3 regions of the Arthrobacter ginkgonis genome follow, and region 3 is predicted to be linked to each of the others. Evidence: riboswitches for the same ligand, from Rfam matches in the RefSeq annotation. Region 3 holds a riboswitch; each other region holds the start of a gene.

What was found. Region 3 has a riboswitch for S-adenosylmethionine ahead of ABD912_RS02205 (LLM class flavin-dependent oxidoreductase). Riboswitches for the same ligand answer to the same signal wherever they lie in the genome.
Region 1: another riboswitch for S-adenosylmethionine. It lies ahead of ABD912_RS18120 (flavin reductase family protein); the one in region 3 lies ahead of ABD912_RS02205 (LLM class flavin-dependent oxidoreductase).
Region 2: another riboswitch for S-adenosylmethionine. It lies ahead of sfnG (dimethylsulfone monooxygenase SfnG); the one in region 3 lies ahead of ABD912_RS02205 (LLM class flavin-dependent oxidoreductase).

Annotation. Positions count from the first base shown of each region.
Region 1 is NZ_BAABEO010000024.1:67,033-75,417, reverse strand. It holds gene ABD912_RS18130 (ABC transporter substrate-binding protein) at 1-287, opposite strand, end outside; gene ABD912_RS23595 (4-hydroxyphenylacetate 3-hydroxylase N-terminal domain-containing protein) at 855-1,103, shown strand; gene ABD912_RS18125 (4-hydroxyphenylacetate 3-hydroxylase C-terminal domain-containing protein) at 1,064-1,297, shown strand; gene ABD912_RS23590 (helix-turn-helix transcriptional regulator) at 1,824-1,922, shown strand; gene ABD912_RS18120 (flavin reductase family protein) at 1,919-2,428, opposite strand; SAM riboswitch class IV at 2,477-2,590, opposite strand; gene rplI (50S ribosomal protein L9) at 2,769-3,221, opposite strand; gene rpsR (30S ribosomal protein S18) at 3,237-3,476, opposite strand; gene ABD912_RS18105 (single-stranded DNA-binding protein) at 3,539-4,129, opposite strand; gene rpsF (30S ribosomal protein S6) at 4,171-4,476, opposite strand; gene ABD912_RS18095 (acyltransferase family protein) at 4,701-6,935, opposite strand; gene ABD912_RS18090 (GNAT family N-acetyltransferase) at 7,037-7,642, opposite strand; gene ABD912_RS18085 (M18 family aminopeptidase) at 7,813-8,385, opposite strand, start outside.
Region 2 is NZ_BAABEO010000023.1:158,127-166,511, forward strand. It holds gene ABD912_RS16930 (methionine ABC transporter ATP-binding protein) at 1-725, opposite strand, end outside; gene sfnG (dimethylsulfone monooxygenase SfnG) at 1,029-2,225, opposite strand; SAM riboswitch class I at 2,358-2,452, opposite strand; gene ABD912_RS16940 (ABC transporter substrate-binding protein) at 2,716-3,801, opposite strand; gene uraH (hydroxyisourate hydrolase) at 4,121-4,450, shown strand; gene pucL (factor-independent urate hydroxylase) at 4,454-5,425, shown strand; gene allB (allantoinase AllB) at 5,425-6,942, shown strand; gene ABD912_RS16960 (XdhC family protein) at 6,944-7,924, shown strand; gene ABD912_RS16965 (molybdopterin-dependent oxidoreductase) at 8,032-8,385, shown strand, end outside.
Region 3 is NZ_BAABEO010000006.1:149,283-156,182, reverse strand. It holds gene ABD912_RS02220 (hypothetical protein) at 104-511, shown strand; gene ABD912_RS02215 (PucR family transcriptional regulator) at 553-1,695, opposite strand; gene ABD912_RS02210 (ArgE/DapE family deacylase) at 1,924-3,267, shown strand; gene ABD912_RS02205 (LLM class flavin-dependent oxidoreductase) at 3,377-4,792, opposite strand; SAM riboswitch class I at 4,914-5,002, opposite strand; gene ABD912_RS02200 (acyl-CoA dehydrogenase family protein) at 5,193-6,695, opposite strand; SAM riboswitch class I at 6,705-6,802, opposite strand.

The sequences.
Region 1 (8,385 bases), on a different contig from region 3:
GCGGCGACTCCGGTGCCCACCTTCTTGGCCCGTTCCAGGGTGTAGACGACGTCGTCGGCCGTGAACGGGTTGCCGCTGTGGAAGGTGACGCCGTCCCGCAGTTTCAGGGTCAAGGACTTCGCGTCCTTGGCGATCTCCCACTCGACGGCGAGTTCGGGAGCGAGTTCCCCCTGGGCGTTGAACGTCACCAGGGTGTTGTAGACCGGCGCGTTGTAGAACTCGTTGGTTGCGTTCGAGGCCTGCTGCGGGTCGAGCGTTTCCGCCATCAGGCGTGTACCGATCACCACGGCCTCGTCGCGGGACGGGGCCCCATTCGTCGAAGCAGGGGCGGAGAGACCACAAGATGTCACAAGAAGGCCCGTGCCGACGCAAGCCGCCAGCAGGGATGTCATCCGGAAAGTGGTGCGAGCCATGGGAAACCTTTCAATGTGCCTGCCCTAGGGGCGGGCGAAGCTGATCAGGGAGTGCCGCTCGGTTCGGTGAGTTCGGCCCGGCATCCGATCTCGCAGGAACCAGTCGACCTCAACTGGTATACAGATTTCCATAGAACGTGGTTCATGTCACCTTAATTGGCAAGATTTCTTGGCCAATTTCCACTTTTGGTATGCCCGATGGTGATTTGTCGGTTTTCGGCCTCCAAGGAATGAGGCACCTCGACGGCGCCGGCCGGACGCATTTCCAAGCCCCCGCCGCCCGGGCGCCGGGCACGTCGCCTCCCGGGAGGAAACCACCACATGCGCCCAGCACCATCCCGTTCCACACCCCAGGCATTGACACCCGCACCACGGGTCACAGGATGTGGTGGTCCGTCCCGGCGGGCCCGGGCCGCGGCGGGCCAGACGCTCTGAGCTGGGATGCCCCCCCTCCTGCACTCTGCGCCCACAGCGGGGCATACATCCGTAGGGTTGGGGGCAGCGGAAGGCCGCACCTACGCTTGGTTCAGGGCCCCGAAGTCCTCCGCGGACCTGATCAAGGGCCGTGACGCGATCGCCGAGTGGGCCAAAATGTCCTACGGCTGGATGGGGCGCAGCCCGGACTGCAAGGCGTCCTTCCTGGCCAGTATGTGCCCGGGTCCAACGGCATCGATTCCCTGCAGCGCGTGAAGACCCTCAAGGCCCTGTGGGACGCCACCAACACCGGGTTCGGCTCCCGCCACAAGCACGACGAGCGCTACTACCGGGGCAGCTACGGGGGCGTTCGCCGACCAGTTCATGGGCGAGTGCGACGAGGACTACTGGACCGTCCCGGGCCTGGTCGCAATAAGGACGTGAACATGATCGGCCGATTCAACCTGTAGCAGTTCAATCTCTAGCGGGCACCGCACGACGCCGGCCCCGCCTTGGTGGCGCGGGCCGGCGTCGTGCATGGCTTGGTGAGGATGGCGGAAAGGACGGCCCGGAGGGCGGATACTGCGCGCGCACCGCGGCGCACCTGCCCGAGCGGCGGGTGCTGGTGGACGGGCTGATGCTGCCGCTGGGAATCAGGAGCGAGCACCCCTCCTTCGGCGCTGATCGAGGCCGTCACCGTCAACGGGATCCGGCCCTTCACGGTTTCCTCCGGGCCGCACTGGGTGGACCGAACCAAACGGCTGGCCGCGGCCGGGGCGGACCCGTTCGTCGGCATCTCGCTGCACCTGGCGGGCCGGAGCACCATCGAACAGGGCGCCAACTCGGCGGCGCTGGGACCCAAGGACTTCACGGTCCACGACTCGACGCTGCCCTATGCCCGGCGGTTCAACGGGGAGTCGGCGGCGCCGGTGGACCTGGTGACCGCCTCTTTCGCGGACGCCATGGGGTTCGTCGCCGAACGGTGGGGGCCGCGACGTGCGGCACTTCTCCCGCGTCTTCCGGCAGGCCTGCGGCCGCTCCCCCAACGCCTATCGGCGGGATCTCGCGGCGCGGGCCGGGAACCGGGGCGGCTAGACCAGCGCGTCGCGGCTCTGCAGCCGGCGGAACGCGGAGCCGTGGAAGACCAGCGGGGCGTGGGCGTCGTCGTGCGTGGCGTGGCCGTGCACGCGCAGTAGCACCACGTGGTGGTCCCCGGCCGGGATCTCCTGCTCCACGGAGCAGTCCAGCCACAGGGCGGCGTCGTGCAGGAACAGCGCGCCCTCGTCGGTGGAGTCCAGGGCCAGCCCGGCGAAGCGGTCGCCGGTGCGGGCGGAGATCTGGCGGCAGACGTCCTCGTGGGCCTCGCCGAGGATGGACACGCCGATGCGCGCGTTGCGGCGCACCACCGGCCAGGTGCGGGAGGAGTTCTGAACGGCGAACATCACCAGCGGCGGCTCCAGGGACACGCCCACGGTGAAGGAGGAGGCGACGATGCCCTGGGGCTCGCCGTCGACGATCGCGCACAGCGCCGCGACGCCGGAGGGGAAGCGGGAGAAGGCGGTGCGCAGGGAGTTCGCGGAGAGGTCATCGGTGAGGGCCATGGCTTGATCCTTCGACGTCGGGCGCGCGGGTGGTATGGCGCCCCCCCCACGCGGTACTTGCCGGCCGGTTTTCCGGGCGGCCGAATCATCACCTGGAACACCCCACTACCGAAAGAGGGTTGTCGGCCAACAAGCCAGGGCTTCGCGTTGACGCTCTTGATTCGTCACCAACGCTACGGCGCTGGCGGGCGCCCGGTCAAAGGAACCCGGGCTTCTGTTGCGTACTGCGTCGAAACGGGCTGTCAGAACGCAATTTGAGGAAACGCAAAAGGGCCCCGCCGAAGCGGGACCCTTTCGCCACGCGGCACCCTAGGGCACCGGTGGAATGCTGTTGCCAGACTTACTTCGCGGCGACGACCTGCAGGTCGATGGTCGCGGAGACGTCCTCGTGCAGGCGGACGGTGGCCTGGTGGGCACCGGTCGACTTGATGTGCTCGGTGATTTCCACCTTGCGCTTGTCGATCTTGCCCAGGCCAGCGGCCTCGACAGCCTTGGCGACGTCGTCGGCCTTGACGGTGCCGAACAGGCGGCCCGTGGCGCCAGCCTTGACGGTCAGCTTGACCGGCTTGGCGGACAGGGACGCAGCGAGCTGCTTGGCCTCTTCCAGGGAAGCGACGGCGCGGGCAGCACGGGCGGCCTTGATGGACTCGACCTGCTTCTCGCCACCCTTGCTCCAGGTGATGGCGAAGTTGCGGGGCAGCAGGTAGTTACGTGCGTAACCGTCCTTCACCTCGACGACGTCGCCAGCGGCACCCAGGCCGGTGACTTCATGGGTCAGAATGAGCTTTGCCATGTTGGTTTCCCTTCCTTAGCCGCGGCCAGCGCCGGAGTAAGGCAGCAGGGCAACTTCGCGCGCGTTCTTGATGGCCTGAGCGATCTTGCGCTGCTCCTGGACGGAGACGCCGGTCACGCGACGGGCACGGATCTTTCCGCGGTCGGAGATGAACTTGCGCAGCAGCGCGACGTCCTTGTAGTCGATGACCTTGACGTCAGCGGCCTTCAGGGGGTTGGACTTTGGTTTGGGCTTACGGAGTTCAGCCTTAGCCATCGTGGAGCTCCTTTACTAAGGGGAGCCCGCAGAAGTTCTCTGCGGGATGGTGGATAAGTTGTTTAGAAAGGCGGTTCGTCGGAGCCCGGGTTGCTGCCCCAGCCTCCGCCGTTGTTGCCGGAAGCCGGGGAACCCCACGGGTCCTCGGCCGGGGCGCCCCAGTTGCCACCGGAGTTGGCGCCGGCGTTGCCGCCGCCACCGAAACCACCGGCGTTGGCGCCTGCGTTGCCGCCACCGAAACCGCCGGCGTTGCCGCCGCCGAAGCCACCGTTGCCACCACCGCCGGAGCGCTGGGTGCGGGTGACCTTGGCGGAGGCGTACCGCAGCGACGGGCCGATTTCATCGACCTCGAGCTCGATTACGGTGCGCTTCTCGCCTTCCTTGGTCTCGTAGGAACGCGACTTCAGCCGGCCCTGGGCGATGACTCGCATGCCCTTGGTCAGCGTCTCGGCGACATTTTCGGCAGCCTCGCGCCAGACCGACGCGCGAAGGAACAGCGTTTCGCCGTCCTTCCAGTCGTTGCTCTGACGGTCAAAGGTCCGCGGGGTCGAGGCAATGGTGAAGTTCGCCACTGCGGACCCGGACGGGGTGAAACGAAGTTCCGGGTCACCGGTGAGATTACCGATAACCGTGATGACGGTCTCGCCTGCCATCGTGCCTCCTGTCGTCTTGTTCTACGAGGGAAACCGCAGAATTACTCTGCGGAAACCTTCTGGTCCTCCGGGCGGATGATCTTGGTGCGCAGGATGGTCTCGTTCAGAGACAGCTGGCGGTCAAGCTCCGCGGAGGTGGCCGGGGTTGCGGTGAAGTTAACCACCACGTAGATGGCCTCGTTCTTCTTCTTGATGTCGTAGGCCAAGCGGCGACGGCCCCAGACATCTACGTTGTCAATGGTTCCGCCATCGTTGCGGACGACGTCCAGGAACTTGGCAAGGGTCGGTTCAACGGTACGCTCGTCGACCTCGGGGTCGATCAGCACCATCAGTTCATAAGCACGCATGTGAACCCACCTCCTTCGGGCTAAGCGGTCACGGGATATCCGTAACAGGAGGTTCTTTGCGTTGTGTTCCCGCCTTCGTCCGGTTGCGAACACGGCGGAAACAGCCTGACCCATCCTACCGGATACCCGCTCCCCACCCTAAACGCGCCGGTGGGCGCGCGGTCCCGCCCGCCGGCCGGCAGTGCGCGGATGCGGGCCGCGCCGGGGTTGTGGACGGCGGGATGTCACCAGTCCAGCCCGTCGGCCCGCAGGGCCGCACCGAGCCGGTCCCCGAACGCCGGCGCCAGGGTGCGCATGTACGTGTCGGTGACGTGGTGGTGGTCCCGGTAGACCAGGACGTTGCCGACCACCGCCGGGCAGAAACCGTCGGCGCAGAACCTGTCCCGGAAGTCCAGCACGTCCACCCGGGGCTCCAGCCTGGCGGCCTGCCGGGTGGCGTCCGCGCGCTCGAAGGCCGCGCCTTCCGGGGCGCCGCACGGGCGCGGGGCCGGCGCATGCTCCACGACGCAGTCCGGGGTGGGGACCCGGTGCCCGGGCCGCGGGGTGTCCACGATCGGGTACACCTGGATCCCCGCGTCCTCCAGCCGTTCCCAGTAGGCGGCGAACCCCTCCGCCGCGGATCCGGCGAATTCGGCTCCGGCCCAGTAGGAGGTCACCACCGCGTCGATGTCCCCGCGCTCCAGGATCCGTTCCAGGGTCCGCTGGTTCGGCTCGGTGCATTCCGTGCGGCCCTTGAGTTCCAGCGTGCGCGTCGCGGCGCTGAAGGGGCAGGAATTCTTCAGGTAGGTGACCAGGGTCCAGCCGTTGCGCTGCGCGGCCTGCAGCATCGGCTGGTACCACTGGACGGCGTGGGAGTCCCCGATCAGGGCGACCGTCACGGTCCCGCCCTCGGCGCCGAACGTGCACTCGTGCCTCTCTGCGGAGGATTGCCCCTGGATGCAGGCACCCAAGCGGGGGCGGTCCTGCTCCGCGCGCGCGGGCACGGGGACGACCGTCCGGGTCCCGTCCACGTACGCCGGAGGCAGCCCTCCCCCGGCGGAGGCGCCGAAGTCCGGAGGCGGGTCGGCGAGCAGCTGCCCCGCCGCGTCCTGCTGCCCGGCCACCACTGCCTGCTGCCGCAGCCCGGGCACGACGGCGAGTCCCGCCGCGAGTGCGACGGCGGCGGTCCCGGCCGCCAGGGTCCGCCAGCGGGACGCCGCGAGCGGGGCGAACCGCCGGGCCGGAACCTCGATGAACCGGTGGCTGGCCGCGGCCAGCAGCAGCGAGGCCAGAACCAGACCCGCAACCTGCGGCGCAGCCTCCCACCCGGGAGACTCGCCCGGGTCCCGGCCGCGAGTCCAGCCCGCAAGGCGCGGTCCCAGGAACACCAGCACCGGCCAATGCCACAGGTACAGCGAATAGGACACGTCCCCCACCCACTGCACCGGCGCCAGGCCCAGCAGCCGGTTCAGCGCGAGCGGGCCGGACGTCCGCCCGGCCGCGATCACGGCCGCCGTCCCGGCCACCGGCAGTGCCGCCGCACCACCCGGGAAGGGGGTGCCGGCGTCGTACCCGAAGGCCGCCGCGGCGATGGCCGCGAATCCGGCGAGCGCCACCGCCGCGCGGGCCGGCCCCGGCCACAACCACGGGCGCCAGGGCCACGGATCCGGCCGGGACTCCATGCCCAGCGCGAGCAGGCCGCCGGCGGCCAGTTCCCAGACGCGGGTGGGGGTCACGAAGTAGGCGGCCGGGTCTCCCGCACCGGTCAGGTGGATGCTCCAGCCCAGGGACGCCACCACCACGGCGCCGAACAGCGCCCCGGCGAGGGCCGGGAAACGGTCCCCCGACCGGAGCGGGAACGGCGCCCGGGGCCGGGATCGGGACCGGAGCACGGTGCGGCCGGCGGCCAGGGCGGCCGCACCCGCGACCAGCAACGGCCAGACGAGGTAGAACTGCTCCTCGACGCCCAGGGACCAGAAGTGCTGCAGCGCCGTGGGCTGGTGCTCCGCGGCCAGGTAGTCCACCGCGTCGGCGGCCAGCACCCAGTTCTGCACGGAGAAGACGCTGGCCAGCGCCTGGCGGCTGGCCAGCCCCCACTGCGTTTCCGGCTCCAGGAGCAGCGTTGCAACCACGACGGCGGCAACGGTGGCCAGCGCGGCCGGAAGGATCCGGCGCACCCGCCCGGCCCAGAAGGCCGGCAGGTCGATCCGGCCGGTGGCGCGGACCTCGCGCAGCAGGTGGCCGGTGATGAGGAATCCGGAGATCACGAAGAAGACGTCCACGCCCACGAAGCCGCCGGGGACCAGGCCGGGCGCGAAGTGGTAGGCGACCACCAGCAGGACGGCCAGGGCGCGCAGGGCCTGGACCTCGGGGAGGAAACGGCGGGCCTGGCCGGGAGCGGACTCGGCCGCTGGGGGGCCGGCGGATGGGAGCCCTGCGGAGGGGTGCCCGGGCGGCGGTGACGGGTCGGGGCGGTTCACGGCCACCACTCCACCACGGCAGGGTAAACGGGTAATGGCGTGCAGGTGGCCGCACTCCACTCGGGCGAATTCCACCAGGTCGGCCCGGTGGACGGTTTCGGCTACGGCATCGGGTCCGCGGGGGCTGTCCCTTCCATCCAGTCCGGCAGCAGCACCGACATGGTGATCGCGTCGAAGCGGACCCCGTCGAAGACGTGCGCGGCGCGGCGGCGGCCCTCGGGGATGAATCCCACCCGCTCGTAGACGCGCAGCGCGCGGGTGTTGAACGTGTAGACCTCAAGCTCGATCCGGAACAGGTCCGTCTGGGCGAACGCGTAGTCCAGCAGCAGCCGGATGGCCTCGGTGCCGAGGCCGCGTCCGCGTCCGCGGGGGCCGATGAGGATGCGCAGGTTGCACGTCTGGTTACCCGGCTCCCAGTCGTTGAGCACGATCTCCCCGACGCATTCGCCGCTGGCCGGGTCGACGACGGCCAGGTCCATCCGGTCGGGCTGCTCCGCGCGGGTCCGGTACCACAGGCGCGTCTTGGCATCGAGGACGGTGGGGCGGTCCACCAGGTCGGCGGAGGTATGCACGCTTCCGGTCAGGTGCAGCACCTCGGGGTCGGCCAGGATGGGGCCCATCGCCTCGATGTCCGCCGGCTCGAACGGGCGCAGCAGGGCCCGTTCGCCCCGCAATGTGGGTTTGAAGGCAAAGGCCGCTTCCGGCATGTTCGCCACCGTCCTTCGGGTCCGTGCCGGTGTCCATCCACCATCATGCTCCCGCTGGCCGCGCTTGGCGACGCGTCAGCCGCCGCAACGGCGCACGCTGTCCCCGGATCCGGCCGAATGGGACCACCTTTCCGTCGGATCCGGGGACAGCGTTGGGGAAAAGTCCCGGCTCAGGCGGCGAAGAACGCCCGGGCCACGCGGGAGAGCCGGTGCGGGTCCTCGACGCCGCACATCTCGCGGGCCGAATGCATCGACAGCAGCGGGATGCCCACGTCCACGGTGCGGATGCCCAGCCGGGTCGCGGTCAGCGGCCCGATCGTGGAGCCGCACGGCATCACGTTGTTGGACACGAACTCCTGGTAGGGCACCTGCACCTCCGCGCACAGCCGCGCCCACAGCGCCGCGCCGACGGCGTCCGTGGCGTAGCGCTGGTTCGCGTTGATCTTCAGCAGCGGCCCGGCGCCGAGCAGCGGCCGGTTCGCCGGGTCGTGACGCTCGGAGTAGTTCGGATGGACGGCGTGCCCGGCGTCGGCGGAGACGCACACCGAGTCCGCGTACCCGCGGGCGCGGTCCTCCAGGCCGGCGCCCAGGCCGGCGGAGATGCGCTCGAGGACCTCCTGCAGGAACGGCCCCGAGGCCCCGGAGCGGGTGGCGGAGCCGATCTCCTCGTGGTCGAAGGCCGCCAGCACCGCGATGTGCCCGCCCTCGGGAGCGGCGGCGTGCCCGATCAGCGCCGCCAGGGA
Region 2 (8,385 bases), on a different contig from region 3:
GGCTGCAGGGCGCGGCCCAGCGCGGAGTCGTGGTCGGTCAGCAGGTCCACCAGCCGGCCCTGCTCGATGATCCGGCCCCGGTCCAGCCGGGCCGCGGAATCGGCCACATGCAGGACGGTGTCCATCTCGTGGGTGATGAAGACGACGGCGAGGTCCAGGTCGTCGCGCAGCTGGCGCAGCAGCGACACCACCGAGCGGGTGGTTTCCGGGTCGAGTCCGGAGGTGGCCTCGTCGGAGAGCAGCACGGAGGGACGCAGCGCCAGCGCGCGGGCGATGCCGACGCGCTGGCGCTGCCCGCCGGAGAGTTCGAACGGGTAGTGGTTGGCGCGGTGGGACAGGCCGACGCGCTCCAGCAGCTCGGCCACGCGCGCCTTGGTTTCCGCCGGGGTGACGCCGAGGTATTCCAGCGGCAGCGCCACGTTCTCCGCCGCGGTGCGGCGGGAGAGCAGGCTCGCGGACTGGAAGACGGTGCCGATGCGGCGGCGGGCGACGCGGAGCCTGTGCTCGGGCAGGCCGCTGAGGTCCTCGCCGTTGACGATCACCTGCCCGGAGGTGGGCCGCTCAAGGAGGTTGATGCACTGGGCGAGCGTGCTCTTGCCGGCCCCGGAGGGCCCGACGACGGCGAGGATCTCGCCGCTGGCGACGTCGACATCGAGGTGGTCCAGGACCGTGACGGCGTCGGGGCCGCGGCCGTAGACCTTCGTGAGTTGCTTGAGACTGATCATGGGGATGCTTTCCGGAAGTGGACTGCACGGGGGATCCCGGCCCGGCGGCCCCTAGAGATGGGCAGCACAGGGCAGGGCGGTGCGGGGAAGCGAACTGCGGGCAGGGCCGCTAAGCGCGGGGCAGTTGGGTCCCTGCGTGGCGACGAAGTCGATACGAAAGGGCCGTTCCCCCGCAAAGCGCGGGGCAGCCGGGTCCCTGCGTGGCGACGAAGTCGATACGAAAGGGCCGTTCCCCCGCAAAGCGCGGGGCAGCCGGGTCCCTGCGTGGCGACGAAGTCGACACGAAAGGGTCTGCCCCGCGCGCTAGGCGGGGGACCCTTCCAGGCTGGTGGCCGGGAGCAGGTCGGTGTTGAGCTCGGTGCCGTTCTTGCGGGCCAGGTCCGCCTCCAGTTCGCGAACGATCGGCAGCACGTCGCGGCCGAAGGCGGCGACCTCCTCCTGGAAGTGGAGGTAGGCGGTCAGGAGCAGGTTCACGCCGATCTTCTTGAACTCGATGATGCGTTCGGCGATCTGTTCGGGGGTGCCGATCAGGCCGGTGCGGAACCCGTCGTTGTACTGGATGAGGTCCTCGAAGGTGGAGTCCTCCCACATGCCCTTGCCGTCCTTCGTGGACTGGCCGGCCTCCTTCACGGCGGCGGCGAAGCCCTCGACGGCGGGTCGGTGGGCCTTGGCGATGATCTCGCGCAGGGTTTCGGTGGCCTCGGCCTCGGTGTCGCGGGCGATCACGAACCCGTTGATCCCGAAGCGGGGCTTGGCGGGCGCGGTGCGGGCCCCGGAGGAGGCGGCGGCCAGCACGCCGGAGATGTTGCCCTTGAAGCCCTCCAGGTCGCGGCCGTTGGAGAAGTACCAGTCGGCCGTGCGTCCGGCCGCGGCCTGCGCGGCCGTGGAGTTTCCGCCGAAGAAGATCTCCGGGTGCGCCCGGCCCGGGATGTCCAGCGGGGCGGGGGAGAGGGTGAAGTCGGAGATGTCGTAGTGGCTGCCGTGGAAGGAGAAGTCCTTTTCGGTGAGCAGACCGCGCAGGACGGTGATGAACTCCTCGGTGCGCACGTAGCGTTCGTCGTGCTCCAGCCAGGGCAGGCCGAAGTTGGTGAATTCGTCCTTCAGCCAGCCGGAGACGATGTTCACGGCGGCGCGGCCGTTGGAGATGTGGTCGGCGGTGATCAGCCACTTGGCGAGCACCCCGGGGTGCCACATGCCCGGGTGGACCGCCGCGATGACCTTCAGCCGCTCGGTCGCCCCCAGCAGGCCCAGGGTGAACGCGGTCGCCTCGTGCTGCTTGTCCGCGCCGTAGGACGCGGCGTAGCGGGTCTGGGAGAGCGCGTACTCGAACCCGGCGTCCTCCGCGATGCGGGCCAGCTTCTTGTTGTAGTCGAAGTCCCAGCTGGTGCGCTGCTCGATGGTGGAGACCACCAGGCCCCCGGAGACGTTGGGGACCCAGTAGGCGAACTTCAGCGGCGTCTGCAGGTCGGCCGCGGCGGACACGGGGGTGTTGGTGCTCATGTTCGAATTCCTTGGGGGACGGCGCCGGACGGCGTGGGGCAGTGCGGCGGGGTGCAGGGAATCCCGGACAACGGCGGGCCGCGGCACCGGGGGGAATCCGGGGCCACCACGGCCGAAGAAAAGCTTGCGCTTTCTCCATCGTTTCTGGCGGTAGCACCTTTCCGGCGGAGTCCGGAAGGTTGCTGCGGCGTCAAAGAACCAGATCTCTCAGCCGCTCGGGATGGTCGTTCCAGTATGGGCACAAAGGGCGTAATCATCAAAGAATCTTTTTTCAAATGCTACGAAATATGGAGTTCATCGAACAATCGACAGCTGTTGCCAGAGTTTATCGACAGGTGTTGTCCTGAGCGATCGACATCTGTAGCCCTAGCCTTGGCTCCGTTCCGCGCCCCGGCCGGCACGCGCAAGGGGGGACGACGGCTCGCCGTCGTCCCCCCTTGCTGTGGTTGCCTCGCGTAGTGCGCCCCCGGGATTTTGCTACCTTCCGGGACTACTTGAGGTCCGGGTGCTCCGCGTAGACCTCCTCCAGCAGGGAGGTGTCGAAGAGGTCCTCGACCGTGAGGTCGTAGCCGGCCAGCTTGAGGATTTCCACGTTGTCCGCCATGAGCTTGTCCGACATCGTCATCAGGCCGTTGGCCTCGGTGTCCGCGGTGGAGACGAGCTTGTTCTGCTCCTCGGCCTGGCGGACCTCCTTCTGCATTTCCAGGCCCAGGTCGGACCCGTACTCCTCGACGGCCAGCCGGGCGGACTCCTCGGGGTCGGCCACGGCGTCCTTCCAGCCCTTGATCATCGCGACCAGGAAACCCTTCAGCGCCTCGCGCCGGGTCTCGATGTTCTCCTCGGTGGTGACCAGCGATTCGGCCATGAACGGCAGGCCGTTGTCCGCCAGCGGAAGGTTTTCGACGTCATGGCCGTCGAGCTCCAGGGTGAGGGATTCGTTGGTGATGTAGGCGAAGAAGCCGTCCACCTCGCCGTTGACCAGCGGCTGCGGGTCGTACTGGACCGGAATGACCGTCAGGCTGGACTTCTCGATGCCGTTGACCTCCAGCAGGGCCTCGAACAGGGTCTCGTTGACGCCGGCCTGCACGCCGATCTTCTTGCCCACCAGGTCCTGGGGGGTCTTGATCGGATTGTCGGCCAGCGAGGTGACCGTGAACGGATTCTTCTGGTACTTGGTGCCGATGATCTTCAGCGGGGCGTCGTCCTCCTGGATCACGGGAGCCACCCCGAGCGGGCTGGAGGTGCCCACCAGGGCGCCTCCGGCGAGCACCACGGTTTCGGTGGAGGTGCCGCCGGGACCGCCGGCGACCAGGTTGACCTTGCTGAAGCCAGCGTCCGCGAAGTAGCCCTTTGCGTCGGCGAAGTACTCGCCGGCGAACTCGGCGTTCTTGATCCAGGACAGGTTCATGTCCAGCGTCCCGAGGTCCGCGGCCGCGGAACCGGCGGCGGGGCTTGACGTGGTTGCGGGCGAGCCGCCACCGCAGGCGGTCAGGGCAAGAACGGCCGCCGTGCCGGCGGAGGCCAGCGAGAGGCGCAGCGTGGAACGGCGGGTGGTGACACGGGACGAAACCTTCATGCTTGGTCCTTTGCGAGTTGGATGGAAGCCCGGGGACGGAGGATCCGGGACTACCCTGCCGACGCTACGAACCGGTTGTTTCATCCGAAGATGGGAGGCGTTACTGACGCGTTAACTGGAATCCGTGCCGCGCGGCTCATGGGGCCGGGAAGCCTCGCGGGCGCGGGGCGAGGCGCAGGCCGAGGGTCATGAAACAAAAGTTTTACGCGGCCGAAACGGCACGCCTTCATGCGCTCCGTAACGTGGCCCCAGGACGGTTGCGGCAACCCGCACGTCCGGCCGGGCCGACCGCCCGGCCCGCACCATGGAAGGACCGACCATGACCACCAGCCTTGTCAGCACGCACGTGCTGGACAACGCAACCGGCGCACCTGCGGAAGGCGTCGCCGTCGTGCTCCAGACGCGCGCGGGCGACCGCCTCGCCGCCGCCGTCACGGATGCCGACGGCAGGGCCGCCGATCTCGGCCCGGCCGTGCTGGCCCCCGGCGCCTACCGGCTGGTCTTCGACACCGGCGCCTGGTTTGCGGCCCGCGGGACGGACGCGTTCTTCCCGGAGGTTGCCGTCGCGTTCACCGTCGACGACGCCGCGCACTACCACGTGCCGCTGCTGCTGAGCCCGTTCGCCTATTCGACCTACCGGGGGAGCTAGACCATGGAAAAGATCTTGGACGGGGCCGGCATCATGCAGAAGGACACCACCATCGCCTCCGGGTCCGTGGTGCTTGGCGCCAATCAGTATGGCAAGGCCGAGGTGCGCCTGGTGCGCATCGAGCGGGACACCCCGCGCCATGCGATCACCGACCTGAACGTGACCTCGCTGCTGCGGGGGGACTACGCGGACTGCTATCGCACCGGCGACAACGCCCACGTGCTGGCCACCGACACCCAAAAGAACACCATCTACGCGTTCGCCAAGGAACGCTGGAGCGCCACCGCCGAGGAATTCCTGCTGACCCTGGGCCGCCACTTCGTCGGGACCGTGCCGTGGGCCGCGGGCGGCCGGTGGGACGCCGAGCAGTTCGGCTGGGAACGCATCACCGCCGGCGGCAGTGCGCACGACCACTCCTTCGTGCGCACCGGCCAGGAGGTCCGCACCGCAGCGGTGACCATCGAGGACGGCGTGGAGCACATCGTCGCCGGGCTCAAGGACCTGGTGGTCCTCAAGTCCACCGGCAGCGAGTTCACCGGGTTCCCGCGGGACAAGTACACGACCCTTCCGGAAACCACCGACCGCATCCTCGCCACCTCCGTCACCGCCCGCTGGCGCTACGTTCCGGCCCCCGCCGGCGAACCCGCCCCGGCCGTGGACTACGACGCCACCTTCGCCGCGGTGAAGGCGCTGCTGCTGGAGACCTTCGCCGACACCCACTCCCTGTCCCTGCAGCAGACCATCTTCGCCATCGGCGAGCGGATCCTGAACGAGCTGCCGCAGTTGGCCGAGATCCGTTTCGTGATGCCCAACAAGCACCACTACCTCGCCGACCTGTCCCCGTTCGGCCTGGAGAACCCCAACGAGGTCTTCATCGCCGGGGACCGCCCCTACGGGCTCATGAACACCACCGTCACCCGCGCCGGCCAAGCCGAGGCCCCGGCCGCGTGGGAATTCCTGGGGGGATTCTGCTGATGTCCGCCATCCGCATCGCCGCCGCGAACGTCCTGGTCGAGGGCGCCTTCGTCCCGGCCGAACTGGAGATCGACGGCGGCCGCATCGCCGCGGTCCGCCGCCTTGGGGCGGCGCCCCTTCCGGGTACGACGGCGGCACCGGCCGACGTCGTCGTGCCCGCCTCCACGCTGGTACTGCCCGGCAACGTGGACACCCACGTGCACATCAACGAGCCGGGCCGCACGCAGTGGGAGGGCTTCGCCTCGGCGACCACCGCCGCCGCGCTCGGGGGCACCACCACCGTGGTGGACATGCCGCTGAACAGCATCCCGCCGACCACCACGGTGGAAAACCTGCACGCCAAGCGGGACGCCGCTGCGGGCAAGCTGCGCGTGGACACCGGCTTCTGGGGCGGAATCGTTCCAGGCAACACGGCCAGCCTGCGCCCGCTGTGGGAAGCCGGCGTGTTCGGATTCAAGTGCTTCCTGCTGGACTCCGGCGTGCCCGAGTTCCCGCCCGTGGACCCGGCCCAGCTGCGGGAGGCCATGCGCGAGGTCGCGTCCTTCGGCGGGCTGGTGATCGTGCACGCAGAGGACGCCCGCACCATCGCCGCGGCCCCCGCCCGGGCCTCCGCCGCGTACACGGACTTCGTGCTCTCCCGCCCGGACGCCGCCGAACTGGCGGCGATCGCCGGGCTTATCGACGCCGTGCGGGAGACCGGCTGCCGCACCCACATCCTGCACCTCTCCAGCGCCCGGGCGCTGGAGACGATCTCCGCGGCGAAGGCGGAGGGGCTGCCGCTGACCGTGGAGACCTGCCCGCACTACCTCTGCTTCGACGCCGAGGCGATCCCCGACGGCGCCCCCGAGTTCAAGTGCTGCCCGCCGATCCGCGACGCCGGCAACCGGGACGCGCTCTGGCAGGGGCTGCGGGAGGGGCTGATCGACTGCATCGTCAGCGACCACTCGCCCTCCACCGCCGCGGAGAAGTACCGCGGCGCCCCGGACCTGCAGCAGGCCTGGGGCGGGATCTCCGGGCTGCAGGTGGGCTTCGCCGCCGTCGCGCACCAGGCCAGGACGCGGGGGATCGGGCTGGAGGCGGTCAGCCGCTGGATGTCCGCGGCCCCCGCCGCGCTGGCCGGGCTCGGCGCCAAGGGCGCGATCGAGGCCGGCCGCGACGCCGACCTGGTCTTCTACGACCCCACACTGCCGCACACCGTCAGCGCCGACGCCCTGGCGCACCGCAACCCGCTCTCCGCCTACCACGGGATGGAGATCACCGGGGCGGTCACCGGCACCATGCTGCGCGGCCGCATGCTCTTCGGGCCGGATGGGGGAGCACCCTCCGCGGCGGGCGGCGACGCCGGCACGAAGGCCGGCCTGGCCGTGACCGGCGGCTTCCTGGCCGGGCCGGGGGCGGTGCGCGCCGGGGGACCGGGCTGGGCCCTTCCCCGCGGTGCCGCCTCCGCCAGCGCCGGCCTGGCCTCCGCGGGCGCGGGACCGGGGGCCGGCACCGCCGCGGGCGAGGGCGGGGCCTGAGATGGGGGACCTGCCAGCAGCCTGCCGGCCATGGCTTGCCGCCGGGACGCCGTTCGCGGTCGCGACCATCACCCGCACCGGAGGATCGACGCCCCGCCCCGTCGGCACGTCCATGGCGGTGGGCCCGGACGGGAGGGTCGTCGGCTCCCTCAGCGGCGGCTGCGTGGAGGGCGAGGTCCTGCTGGCCTGCCTGGACACCCTCCAGGACGGGCGGGAACGGCGCGCCACCTACGGATACAGCGACGACGACGCGTTCGCCGCCGGACTGACCTGCGGCGGGGAACTGGAGGTCCTCATCCGCAGGGTGGAGTCCGAGGAGCAGGCGCTTCTGGCTCTCGGCGGACCCGCCGACCGCGCCGCGCCGCGCCTGCTGGCGTTCGGCTCCAACGACTTCGCCGCCGCGCTGGTGCGCCAGGGGGCGCTGCTGGGCTACCGGACCACGCTGTGCGACGCCCGCGCCGCCTTCACCACGCCCGAACGCTTCCCGGAGGCGGACGACGTCGTCCTCGCCTGGCCGCACGAGTACCTCGCCGCCGAACACGCCGCCGGCCGGATCGACGAACGCACCGTGCTGTGCGTGCTGACCCACGACGCGAAGTTCGACCTCCCGCTGATCGAACTCGCCCTCTCCCTGCCCGTCGCCTACATCGGCGCCATGGGCTCGCGGCGCACCCACGACCAGCGCGCCGCCGCGCTCACCGTCCGCGGCATGCCCGCCGAAACGCTGGCCCGCCTGCGCTCGCCGATCGGGCTGGACCTCGGGGCCCTGAGTCCGGCGGAGGTGGCCGTGTCCATCGCCGCGGAAATCATCGCCGCCCGCACCGGACGCCTCGGCGCTGGGTCCGCCGGCGCGGCCGCGGTGCGGTCCCTGGCCGCCACCGGCGGGCCCATCCACGACCCGGACGCCACCGGTACCCCGCGGTGCCGCGACCTTGCACCCGCGGACACCCTTTCACCGGAAGACAGCACGGAGGCAGCGTGAGCACCGAAATCACCGGTTCCCGAACCACGGGCACCCAGGCACCTGGCACTCCAACCCCGGGCACCCCAACCGCCGGAGACCCGGGCAGCGGATCCGACTACGCGGGCATGACCGTCAACGGGGCGAGCGTGGCCGCCGAACCCCGCCCCGGCCAGTGCCTGCGCACCTTCCTGCGCGAGGCCGGCAACACCGGGGTCAAAAAGGGCTGCGACGGCGGCGACTGCGGAGCCTGCACCGTCCACGTCGACGGTGTCCCCGTGCACAGCTGCATCTACCCGGCCCTGCGCGCCGAGGGCCGCGAGGTCACCACCATCGAGGGCCTGGCGGCCGCGCAGGGGTGCGGCCCGGAGCGGAACGGGTCGGGACTGCACCCGATGCAGGAGCGGTTCATGGCCGCCCAAGGCTTCCAGTGCGGCTTCTGCACCGCCGGCATGGTCATGACGGCGGCCACCTTCACCGAG
Region 3 (6,900 bases):
ACCTCGCTTCGCTCGGTGCGGGACCCTCGCCGCCTACCGTTTCGGCGGCTCCCACACCTCGCTTCGCTCGGTGCGGGACCCTCGCCGCCTACACTTAGCCTTGATGCGGGAGATGCTGGAGACGATCGGTCCGGCCCTGGAGATGGTCGGCTGGGCCGCTGGCGTGCCCGCAATCGCCCTGCTGGTGACGGCGTGGATCCTGCGCCGGCACTACCGCCACTGGCGCCCCTCCCCCGCGGAGGTCCGCATCCTGGAAGGCCAGCCCTGCGCCGTATGGACCGCCCCGGACGGGACCGCGGTCTCCGGCCTGCTCACCGGCGACGCCGCACCCCCGGGCAGCACGATCACCATCTACCACCAGGACCCGGACTGGCACGTCTGGCTCACCCACGAGCCCCCGGACCGCTCGCGCCCCATCCGCACCGCTGGGTGGGTGCTGCTCGCCGTTGCGGTGTTGGCCAACGTCGTGGGCCTGGCCGCCGCCCTCATGCCCCATCCTCCCGTGACCTAAACCGCGCCAACCTGGTCCGCGCCAACCCAGTCCTCGCCAACCTAGTCCGCGCCGGGCGGCGCATCGGCGGCGACTGCCAACTGGATCAGGGCCGCCTGCCGCGGCACGGCGGGATCGAGGCCGGTGAGCTGCGTGAAGCGGCGCAACCGGTTCAGCACGGTGTTGCGGTGGCAGTAAAGCGCGGCTGCGGTGTCGGTGACGGACCCGTTCCCGGCGAACACCCGCACGGCTTCCAGGAGATTCTCCCGGTCGTGCCGGGCCAGGCCCTCGAGCGGGGCCAGCCGTTCGCGGGCAAAGGATTCGGCCACCGGTCCCAGCCGGAGCGCCATCAGCCGGTCCCAGGAGCGGTCGAGGGTCGCGGCCGCGGCCGCCGATTCGACCAGCCGTCCCAGCTCGCAGGCCACGGTCCACATCGCCGGCAGCTGGTCCACTCCGCGGGCCGGCGGCGAGATGCCCGCGGGCATGGCCGCAAGCGCCGCCACCAGCTTCGGATCGAGCCCGGCCGAGGCGTCGATGATGCAGAACTCGATGCCGTCCAGGGTGTCCAGCGGCGTGCCGGGCAGGTGCTCGGTCATCAGGTCACGGAAGCGCCGGGCGTGGTCGGGGCACCCGGCGGCCACCACGAAGGTCCCGTCGATCCGCAGTCCCAGCGCGTCGGCGGCCTCGGCGCGAAGCCGGGCGTCGCCGGTGCCGGCCAGCAGGTGCCGCAGGAGGAAGGCGCGCTCCAGTTCCACCTCGCGGTTGGTCCGGGCCACCTCGTCCATGTAGCCGGCATGGACGTTGACGGTGTGTGTCTCCACGGTTTCCCAGATGGCCACCACTTCGGCGGAGAACTCCGCCCTGTCCGCGTCGTCCACGTAGGCGCCCATCGCCTCCCACAGGAAGCGGAAATCCATCCGGACCGCGCGCAGGAGCGAATCCAGCGGCACGCCTTGGGTCGCACGGCGCCTGCCCACCTCCGCGGACACCCGCGCCAGTTCCTCGGCGGTCGACTCTCCGGCGATCAGCCGGAACACCGTGCCCAGCATCTGCCGGGCCGTCCGGTACAGCTCCTCGTCCCCGACCACCGTGGTGAGGTAGCCCGGCAGGCGCCGAACCTCGGCCACGTACCGCTGCGAGATGGCGTCCAGGTCGGCCAGGCAGAGCAGCGCCACGCGCCGGCTCATCGCGTCCGGATTGTGCATCCACACATCCTATGGCCCGCATCGGCTGCGTTCATCGATTGCCGGGGCGGTCCTGGACCCTCGAAAATTGACGGAGACCCGGCGGCCGGTTGGCCCGCCGTCGACCTATCCACCCCGCCGTCGGCCTATCCGAGCTGCCCCGCCCGCTTGGTCCCCGGTGGAGATTCACACAGCGCGGGGCGCCCCGCGACCTCCACTCCGGCCCGGAAACCCCCAAGGAAAGACACCATGCCCCTGGACCCCCGTCACGCCCGCGCGATCCTCGACGCCGTCGACGCGAACTTCGACGCCCAACTCGCCTTCACCCAGGACCTGGTCCGCCACCCGTCCCTGCGCAACCAGGAATCCTCGGCGCAGGACTTCCTCTACGAAGCGATGGCCGCCCGGCGGCTGGAGATGGACCGCTGGGAGCTCGATCCCGCGGACCTCGCCACGTACCCCGGCGCCGGCGCGGTCGCCGTCCCCTACACGGACATGACCAACGTCGTGGGAACCTACACCCCGGCCCTCGAAGACCTGGAGCGGGAAGAGGGGCGCTCGCTGATCCTCAACGGCCACGTCGACGTGGTCCCGGAGGGCCCCCTTGCGGAGTGGAGCCGGTCCCCGTGGGACGCGGCCATCGTCGACGGCTGGCTCTACGGGCGCGGCAGCGGCGACATGAAGGCCGGGCTCGCGGCCAACCTCTTCGCCTTCGACGCCGTCCTCGCGGCGGGGCTGGTCCCCCAGGGCAGGATCCACTTCCAGTCCGTGGTGGAGGAGGAATGCACGGGCAACGGGTCGCTGGCGGCCCTGCAGCGCGGCTACACCGCCGATGCCGTGATCATCCCGGAGCCGGAGGAGAACATGCTGGTCCGCGCCAATGTCGGGGTGATCTGGTTCAAGGTCCGCGTCCGGGGCAACCCCACCCACCCGCGGGAAATGACCAAGGGCTTCAACGCCATCGATGCGGCGCACACCGTCATGGCACGGCTGCGCGAGCTGGAGCGGGCCTGGAACGCGGAGAAGTCCTCCCACCGGTACTTCGAGGACCTGGAGCACCCCATCAACTTCAACCTCGGCGGCATCCAGGGAGGGGACTGGCCCTCCAGCGTGCCGGCGTGGTGCGAGCTGGACGTGCGGATCGCCCTGTACCCGGGCATGGGCGCCGACGAGGCCTGGGGCCACATCCAGGAGTGCCTCGGGCGGATCGACCAAGACGAGTTGGGCAACCCGATTTCCACCGCGGCCACCCGCACCGGGTTCTACTCGGAGGGCTACGTGCTGGAGGAGGGAAGCGACGCGGAGGAGGTCCTGCGCACGTCCCACCGGGCCGCCTTCGGCGAGGAACTGCAGACATTCACCACCCCCGGGTACCTCGACGGCCGCGTGTTCGCGCTCTACGCGGGCATCCCGGCGCTGGTGTACGGGCCGGTGTCCGAGGCCATCCACGGCTACGACGAGCGGGTCGAGCTCGAATCCGTGCGCCGGGTGACCAAGTCGATCGCCCTGTTCATCGCCGAATGGTGTGGCGTCGCCGAGCAGGCGCAGTTGGCCGGGGCCACTTCCGCGGGCCACGGCGAAGCCGGCCTCTGATCCCGGCACCGCCTGGGACCGGTGCCATACGGGCCGGAAACGTACGACGGCGGCACTGTACCTTCCGCGCGGAAGGTGCAGTGCCGCCGTCGTACCGGTGGGTTTTCCGCTACTGCCCGGTGACGGCCGGCTGCAGGCGGAAGGCCGCACCGCGGTGGGCCTCGGGAAGCTTGTCGCCCTTGCCGAACAGCTTGTGGCGCAGCGTGCCCTCGACGTATTCGGTCGGGTAGGCGCCGAGCTTCTGCAGTTCGGGGACGATGAACTCGACGATGTCCTCGAAGGTGCCCGGGGTGATCGCGTAGGCCAGGTTGAAGCCGTCGACGTCGGTCTCCTCGACCCAGTCGATGAGCTCGCGGGCCACCTCTTCGGCCGAGCCGACGGTGATCGGGCCGAAGCCGCCGACGCCGACCCACTCGGCTAGCTGGCGCACGGTCCACGGCTTGCCCTCATCGCCGGAGGCCTTCTGGAAGGTGGCGACGGAGGACTGGATGGCGTTGGACTTCACGTCGCCGATGGGCTCGTCCGGGTTGAAGGTGGACAGGTCAACGCCCATCCAGCCGGAGATCAGCGCCAGCGCGCCCTGGATGTCCGCGTAGGACTTGTACTCCTCGAACTTGGCCCGGGCGGTGGCGTTGTCGGCACCGGTCACCACGGTCTGCATCGTGTAGATGCGGATGTCGTAGCGGCCGCGGCCGGCGGCCTCCGCGGCGTCGCGGATCCTGGCCACGGTCTCCTTCAGCAGCTCCTTGGTGGGGCAGGTGACGAAGACGGCCTCGGCGTTCGTGGCGGCGAACTTCATGCCGCGCGGGGAGGCGCCGGCCTGGAAGATCACCGGGGTGCGCTGCGGGCTCGGCTCCGTGATGGCGATGCCCGGGACCTTGAAGTACTTGCCCTCGTGGTTGATCTCGTGGACCTTGGACTGGTCGGTGAAGACGCCGGACTCCACGTCCCGGACCACGGCGTCGTCCTCCCACGAGCCCTCGAGGAGCTTGTAGACGACCTCCAGGTACTCGTCGGCATGGTTGTAGCGCTCGTCGTGCTCCATCTGGTCTTCCTGGCCCATGTTGCGCGCGGCGGAGGGCAGGTAGCCGGTGACGACGTTCCAGCCGACGCGGCCGTTGGTCAGGTGGTCCAGCGTGGCCAGCCGGCGGGAGAACGGGTAGGGGTGCTCGTAGGCGGTGCCGGCGGTGACGCCGAAGCCAAGGTGCTCGGTGACGGCCGCCATGGCGGAGACCAGCATGAACGGGTCGTTGACCGGGACCTGGGCGGCGGTGCGGAGCGGAACCTCGTTGGTGCCGCCGAAGACGTCGTAGGTGCCCAGCACGTCGGCGATGAAGAGACCATCGAAGAGGCCCTTTTCCAGCACCTTGGCCAGGTGCGTCCAGTAGCCGATGGTGTTGTAGTCCGCGGACTTGTCCTGCGGATGGCGCCAGAGGCCCGGGGACTGGTGGCCCACGCAGTTCATGTCGAAGGCGTTGAAGCGGACGTGGCGGCGCTGCGGGACCTCGGGGCTGTTCCCTGTCACGGTGGTTCCTTCCGAAAGTGGCGGGCAATCCGTGGAGCCTGCACCGTCACGCACCTGCGGCCCGTCGGGCGCACGCGGGTGCGCGTGTCCGGTGTTTCCGGGGCTCAGGTGAATCGGGGATTCTCCATCGGTTCTGGCATTAGCACCGTCCCCGAAGGGTGGTTGCTGCGACGTCGACAAGCCAGGTCTCTCGGCCGCTCTGGATGGGTGCCGCCGGAAAACCGGACCGGCAACTCCATCCATGGAACCGCACTTCCTTCGACGCCTCAACCCGCGGGCGACTCATGGCGAAACAATTGGCCCGGTACGGGCGTGTCGCCTTCCGTTTATTCAAGGAGCCATCCCGCAAAGCGCGGGGCAGCAGGGTCCCTGCAAGAGAGCGGCCAGGGGTCCCCGCGCGCTAGGCCTGGGCGGCGTCCCCGACGGCGTCGAACTTGCGCGGGGCGGCCCCGTTGACCTCGTAGTCCCCGACGATCCGGGCCTTGTACATGGCCGGGTTGTGGGTGGCGACCGTGCGGGCGTTGCGCCAGTGCCGGTCCAGGTTGCACCCGCGGGCGGTCGAGGAGGCCCCGAGTCCGTCGAAGAGTTTGGTCGCCGCGGCCAGGACGATCGGCTGCACCGCCGCCTGCGCGCGGTTCGCGGCCAGTTCGCAGACCGCGTACTGCTCGGCGGGGGTCAGTCCGGGGGCGGCGATCACCGACTCGAGTTCCGCCACCGCGGCCAGGACCACGGCGTCCACGGTGAACGCCGACGCGGAGATCTCCCCCACCAGCTGCAGCACCTGCGGATCGTGGCGCGGGGACGCCCCGGTGCCGGTGCTGAAGGCGCGGGTGCGCTGCTGGACCGCGTTGCGGGCGTCGGCGAGCACCGCGCGGGAAATCCCGGCCTGCACGGCCAGCAGCACCAGCTGGAACACCGCCGATTCCGGGTGCACCACCAGGTCGGAGGGGGTCAGCAGGGTGTCCACCGGCACGTCGCGGAAGGTGGTGGAGCCGGTGCCGGTCAGCTGCTGCCCGAAGCCGTCCCAGTCGTCGAAGATCCGCACCCCCGAGTGCTGGGTGGGCACGACGGCGATGTGCCGGCCGGCCACGCCGGGCAGTTCCGCGGCCACGGCCACCCAGTCCGCGAAGATCGTCCCCGTGCAGTAGTACTTCTCCCCCGAGACCAGCCAGCCGCCGTCGCGCTCGCGCAGCACCGTGTTCAGCCGGCCCAGCGCGTTGCCGCCGCGTTCCGTGTAGGCGTTGCCGACCAGCTGCCCGGAGACGAAGCGGTCGAACCAGCGGCGGCGCTCCGCGCCGTCCTCCAGCAGCAGGATGGACTCGACGAAGCCGACGTGGGAGCGCAGCAGGTGGGCCACCTGCGAATCCGCCTCGGCCAGCTCGATCAGCAGCCGGAAGGTGTCGCTGAGCGAGGCCCCGTAGCCGCCGTCCGTGGCGGGCACGCGCACGGCGCCGAAGCGGACCTGGTTCAGCCAGGCGACCGGCTCGTACGGCAGGACGCGGCCGGCGTCGCGCTCGCGCGCGCCCTCGGCGATGCGCGCAAAAACGGGACGGAAGACCTCGGCGAGCTCGTCGTAGCCGCCGTCCGCGGGCACGCCGGGGGTGATCTTGATCAGGTGGCGGGGCGGAAGCGGGGCGCGGTGGGCGTCCAGGTCCACGGCGTCGAGGTCGGCGGCACCCAGGTCTCCCCCGTCCACGTGCACCGCGTCGAAGCTGGTGGCGTCGAAGCCCGTGGCATCGAAACTTCCCGCGTCGAAGGCGTCCTTGGCAAACCGGGTGGCGTCGTCATGGACCGCGTTGGGCTGGATCGCCTGGGTGGGGGCAGCAGGGGCCGGGGTTGCCTTGGCGCGGGCTCCATTGACTTGGATCCCATTGACACGGGCAGAGGCGGACGACAGGGACACGAGAATCACACTCCATCGGTTCTGGCGTGAGCACCTTCCGCCCGGATGCCGGGAAGGGGTTGCTGCGGCGTCATGGAGCCAGATCTCTCGGCCGCTCTGGATGGTTATGCACCATTGTTGTCACACGGATCCACGTCACGCCAAGTCCCCCCGCGTCACACCGCGTCACGTGCGGATCGAATTTTCTTTTATGCGGAGCCTTCTT